Linked DNA regions of Marinomonas mediterranea MMB-1. The protein of the gene in region 1 interacts with the protein of each later gene in a pairwise test. Links are inferred from orthologs where the notes say so. Each region holds a gene or a part of one and is shown in the gene's direction. Other genes may lie near its edges.

What was found. Proteins that work in one complex are often made in the same cells at the same time.
Region 2: the proteins of MARME_RS03510 (region 1) and MARME_RS09725 interact in binary tests that used the Escherichia coli proteins (3 or more experiments, as listed by UniProt). The link is inferred for Marinomonas mediterranea MMB-1 from one-to-one orthologs.

Annotation. Positions count from the first base shown.
Region 1 is NC_015276.1:729,459-732,466, forward strand. The notes cover bases 79-3,008. They hold MARME_RS03510 (aminopeptidase P N-terminal domain-containing protein), read left to right. Parts: upstream 79-857; coding sequence 858-2,159; downstream 2,160-3,008. Other genes in these bases: MARME_RS03505 (UPF0149 family protein), read left to right, coding at 201-797; MARME_RS03515 (UbiH/UbiF/VisC/COQ6 family ubiquinone biosynthesis hydroxylase), read left to right, coding at 2,243-3,008.
Region 2 is NC_015276.1:2,119,446-2,122,472, forward strand. The notes cover bases 33-2,981. They hold MARME_RS09725 (aminoacyl-histidine dipeptidase), read left to right. Parts: upstream 33-743; coding sequence 744-2,219; downstream 2,220-2,981. Other genes in these bases: gorA (glutathione-disulfide reductase), read left to right, coding at 33-578; metH (methionine synthase), read left to right, coding at 2,472-2,981. In the rest of the region: more of gorA, read left to right, coding at 1-32; more of metH, read left to right, coding at 2,982-3,027. UniProt on the Escherichia coli protein: Dipeptidase with broad substrate specificity. Requires dipeptide substrates with an unblocked N-terminus and the amino group in the alpha or beta position.

The DNA of each region.
Region 1 (3,008 bases):
TTTTAGCTTCCTCATAGAAGCCGCGCAGACGCGCGGCTTCTTGCATTGTATATTAGAGACTATGTTGTAACGTATCTTAGGATTTAACATTCTTAAAAGTTAACATTCTTAAAAGTTAACAGCCTGAAACGTTACGAGTCTGGAAATTTAATAATCAGTCCTAATTATAAAACGTAGACGCATTAAAAAAGGTTTTGATAATGGCAACGCCAACAGAAGTGCTAAAAGACGCATTGGATTTTGACTCCATCGCAGACGTGTTTGTAACCGAATCTATTTCTGCTTCACCAGCAGAGCTACACGGTCAGTTATGTGGCTATCTTGCCTCAGGTGTTTCTTTGTCGTTAGAGCATTGGTTAGCAATGGTTGTAGAGTTCTGCGACATTGAATCTTGGAAGGAAGCAGACAGTCGAGCGGCGATAGTCGAACTATACAACGCAACGTTAACCTTGCTGCAAAACGGTGAATACGCGCTTGAACCAAGTATTGCGGATGATGATTCAGAGTTGAGCGTAAGAGGTATGACCTTGTCACAATGGGCTCATGGTTTTCTTGCTGGCTACGGGTTATCTGGAAAGAAAGACAACCTTTCGGATGATACCAAGCAAGTCCTTCAGGATTTTGCCAATATTTCTGCGATGCAATCTGAAATGAAAGATTTGGAAGACAACAACGACAATGAAGCGGATTTAACGGAGTTGATTGAGTACGTTAGGCTGTCCGCGATGATGTTGTACTCCGAGCATCATGAGGTGAACCCTGATGCGGATCACACAAAATCTAACCCACTGCACTAAATCCCCAGATACTACGTATAACTTACTTGGCTTAGTTGCCATTTGAATATTGAGGTCGGAATGAATATATCGAAAGGAACATACAAAGCTCGTCGACAAGCGCTCATGTCATCGTTACCCGAAGGAACAGTGCTGATTGTTCGGACTGGCAGCTTGTGCACGCGAAATAACGACTGCGATTATGAGTTTCGTCCTCACTCGAGCTTCTTCTATTTAAGCGGTTTTCCTGAGCCTGAAGCGTATCTGATTATCGACTCTGCTGGCGAGTCAACCTTGGCGACGTTGCCAAAAGACCCTGAAAAAGAGCAATGGGACGGTTTCCGATACGGTGTTCAAGGTTCGATTGATTTATTTGGTGTTGACCACGCCATCGAATTGGACGAATTGGACGATTATGTTGCGCTTAAATTAAATGGCGCAAGCAACATCGCAATTCTATTTGCCGATGAGTTCTTGCGTGATCAAGCGTATGCATGGGTGGATGACCTTCGAGGTCGAGCAAGGATGGGAGCGATTGCACCCACTAACGTGATTGATGCGTCATTATTTGTTGAAGAGCTTCGCTTGCGTAAAGACAATGAGGAAGTTGAAATTATGGAGGCCGCGGCTCAAATAAGCGTTAAAGCGCACATTCAGGCTATGAAGACGGTGACGCCAGGCATGCTTGAGGGCGAACTTGAAGCAGAACTGAATTACATCTTTATGAAGAATGGCTCACGTAATCCTGCCTACAGCAACATAGTAGCGTCAGGCGCAAATGCGTGTGTTCTTCATTACATTAAGAATGATGAGCGCATAGAGGATGGCGATTTAGTCTTAATTGACGCCGGTTGCGAACTGGGCTGTTACGCCTCAGATATTACTCGTACTTTTCCTGCAAATGGTAAGTTCTCCGAGCCACAAGCGAAATTGTATCAACTAGTGCTTGATGCCTATCATTCTGGACTAAAAGAGTTGCAGGTAAATAACCCTTATGATGCATTCCATAAAGCAGCGGTTTTGACGCTTACAGAAGGGCTGGTGGAACTCGGATTGTTGTCTGGATCCGTTGACGAGTTGATCGAAAGCAACGCGTACCGCGAGTTCTACATGCATAATACGGGGCATTGGTTGGGCCTAGATGTACACGATTGTGGGCGATACAAAATAAACGGTGAGCCTCGTTTGCTAGAAGAAGGGATGGTGTTGACCATTGAACCCGGACTGTACGTGTCCAAGGACAATGATAATGTCGCAAAACAATGGCGCGGTATTGGCATTCGGATCGAGGATGACGTGTTGATTAAACAGTCAGGGCCCTATGTTTTGACTCATGGGCTTGCAAAAGAAATTGACGAAATTGAAGCATTGATGGCGAGTTAGTCGCTCTTTTAATCGTTGAGCTTAGAAGTGTGCATTGGTCATAGAGCAGTGTGAAATCTAATACGTAAGCAGGAAATGAAGTAATGGCTAAAAAATACGATGTCATTGTTGTGGGTGCTGGAATGGTCGGAAGCCTCACGGGTATTCTATTGGCGAACAAAGGGATGTCTGTGGCGTTAATTGACAAAAGCCATGGCGCGTATCCATTGTCGATTCCTCCTGCTTACGATGCTCGGGTAAGCGCTATTTCGCAGTATTCTCAGAGCTTGTTCAAAGAGGCGGGTGTATGGCAAAAGCTGGATCGAAGTCGTCTTGCCCCTTATCGCAATATGAAAGTATGGGATGGATTAGGCTGTGGTGCCGTTGACTTTGAAAGCTATGCTAATGGGCTGAGTGAGCTTGGGCACTTGGTTGAAAATGCGGTGCTCTGCGAAGGACTGATGTCCAAAGTGAGTGAAACCCGTGAAATCGACACGTATTTTAACGACACGATTGCACAATACCAATGCAGTGAAGACGGTGTGAATGTCGAGCTTGATTCTGCGATGCAGTTGGACGCTCAGCTTATCATTGCTGCAGACGGTGCGTTATCACAATTGAGACAGCAGAGTGCGTTTGATACCGTTGAGTGGGACTACGGTCACCATGCAATTGTCACCACGGTCGAGATTGATGCGCCACATGAAGATACCGCTTGGCAAGCGTTTGGTGAAGAGGGGATCTTAGCGTTTCTGCCGTTGCCGAGTGTCGATGGGCGGCATTACATTTCCATTGTTTGGTCTGTTTCCCCACAAGAAGCGGATTCTCTTATGGCGCTCGACGTCAGTGCGTTCTGTAACAGGCTCACCT
Region 2 (3,027 bases), 1.4 Mb from region 1 along the record:
GTGTTCCAAATACTGCGAATCTTGGATTGGCCGAAATCGGCGTGAAGATGTCTGGAAAAGGGGCGATCGAGATAAACAATAATTACCAATCGAACGTCGAAAGTGTCTACGCCATTGGTGACGTGACAGACAATATTCAACTAACGCCAGTGGCAATCAAAGAAGCAATGGCTTTGCTGGATTACTGGTTCGAAGGCAAAGACGTTCAGTTTGACTACGACAATATTCCGACTGCCGTTTTCAGTCAGCCTCAAATTGGCACAGTGGGTCTAAGCGAAGACGAAGCGGACAGCAAAGGGTTAGATATTCGTGTGTATCAGACCGATTTCAAGGCCATGAAGAACACGTTAAGTGGCAGTGAAAGTCGCTCCTTTATGAAGCTTATTGTGAACAATGAAAATGACGAGGTAATCGGTGCGCATATGGTAGGTGATTACGCCGGTGAAATCATTCAAGGTTTGGGGATCGCGATTAAAGCGGGCGCGACCAAAGAGCATTTTGATTCGACCATTGGTGTTCATCCAACAAGTGCTGAAGAGTTTGTTACCTTTTCTGCGAACGCACTAAAAAAACGTTAGTAGATATTCTTACTACAATCTAACGATTGCGGTCCGCCGGACACGCCTCATGCAACGCCTTCATTTGCTTTTTGAATGAAGGCATTTCTTTATTTGAATTGCCTTACATTGCGTCTTCCCTATATTGTCTCTGTATCTAATAAAGAACATTAAGAGACCTTATCTATGAACGAGCACCTCGCGGATTTAGAGCCAAGTATCGTGTGGCGTCATTTTCAAACTCTGTGCAATACGCCACGCCCGTCATACAAAGAAGCGGCGCTGAGAGATAAGCTGATTCGCTGGGCGGAATCCAAACAGCTTGCGACCTACGTCGATCCTGTGGGGAACTTGATTATACGAAAGCCAGCGACGCGCGGGATGGAGGATCGTGAGGGCGTTGTCTTACAAGGTCATTTGGATATGGTGGCGCAAAAAGACGCGAACATCGAACATAACTTCGAGTACGACCCAATCAAAACTCAGATTATAGACGGTTGGGTGCATGCAATAGGAACGACCTTAGGGGCTGATAATGGGATCGGCGTCGCAGCGGCGTTGGCGGTGTTGGATTCTGAGGAGATTGAGCACGGGCCTATTGAAGCCTTATTTACGATTGAAGAAGAGTCGAGTCTTCGTGGCGCATTGCAATTAGAAGAGGGCATTCTTCAAGGAAAAATCTTACTGAACCTTGACTCTGAAGACCGAGGCGATGTCTATATTGGTTGCGCTGGGGGTGTTGATATCAATGTGAAAAAAGCCTTTAACGCAAAGACGGTTGTTGATGACCAAATAGGCGTGACACTCCGTATTGACGGTCTTAAAGGCGGACATTCTGGATTGGACATCCATAAAGGCCGTGCCAGCGCGAATGTGTTGCTGATTAGAGTGTTAAACGCATTGCAGGATCAATTTGAACTGTCTCTCACGTCGTTCAATGGGGGAACACTGCGTAATGCGATTGCTCGCGATGCAATCGCTATGCTTAATGTGAATCATCTTGTGTTTGCTGAGATCGAAGCCGCATTAGAAAGCCTTTTGAATGACATTAAAAACGAATATTCGCAGGTTGAGCCAGATTTACGTATTAAATTGAGCGTTGGTAGCCCTGCTGAGACTGCGCTTGATAAAGATGATCAGATCGCCTTGCTAGCCTCACTTAATTGCGCTCCTCATGGTGTCATGCGAATGAGCATTGAATTGGAAGGTGTGACAGAAACATCCTGCAACTTGGGTGTCATTAATCTTGAAGCGGATAACAGCGGCAAGTTAATTTTTAGTTCATGTTTGCTAACCCGTTCCCTAATTGATTCTGCGTTTGAAAACATTGCGAATAAAGCCAAAAGTGCCTTTCTTTTATGCGGTGCGGATGTATCGTTTGACAATGGCTATCCGGGGTGGAAGCCGGATGCAGGTGCACGTTTATTAACGCAATTTCTAAAGGTTCATAAAGAGTCGATGGGGTACGATGCCAACGTCAAGGTCATACATGCCGGATTAGAATGCGGCATTATCGGCGCGAAATACCCGGGCATGGAAATGGTGTCGTTTGGTCCGAATATTCGCGGAGCGCACTCACCGTCTGAAAAATTGGAAATCCGTTCTGTCGCAGATTTCTGGGTGTTATTGAAGTCTCTCTTAGCGATGACATCGATTAAGTAAAAAACAAAATACAAAGAACAGTGCAAGGCAAAGGAAGGCGATCATTGGCGTCGTCGGAGAAGGATACGCTGACGACCCAATGCTGTTAGTAAAATTTAACGCTTTAGAGCGCCAGAACACATTGTTAGGACGACAATCATATACATTCTTGTAAGAACATTCGCTTCATTCATTTTCCTATTATAATTTTTCAACTCTTTTTTATGTGTGTCGGTTATAGTAGCGGTGAAACTTAATATTTGAGGTGAAAGTGTGGTCGTTAAATCTCGTTCTTATGAAGCGATCGAAAATCGTTTAAAGGAAAATATACTGATTCTAGACGGTGCAATGGGCACTATGATTCAGGATTATAAATTTGAGGAAGCTGATTTTCGAGGAGAACGATTCGCGGACTGGAAAAGCGAACTGAAAGGGAACAACGACTTACTTTCACTGACTCAACCTCAAGTGATTAAGGCGATTCATACCGCGTACCTTGAAGCGGGTGCTGACATTGTTGAGACGAATACCTTCAATGCGAATGCCATTTCCATGCTTGATTACCACATGGAAGAACTTAGCTACGAAATCAACTATGAGTCTGCGAAACTTGCGCGTCAGGCAGCCGATGAGATCACAGCCAAAGAGCCGCACAAACCTCGTTTTGTTGCGGGTGCTATTGGCCCCACATCGCGTACTTGTACCATTTCCCCTGATGTGAATGACCCAGGTTATCGTAATGTTCATTTTGATGAGCTTGTCGCTGCGTACGATACGGCGCTGGATGGTCTCATCAAAGGCGGCGTTGATCTTATCTTAATCGAAACAA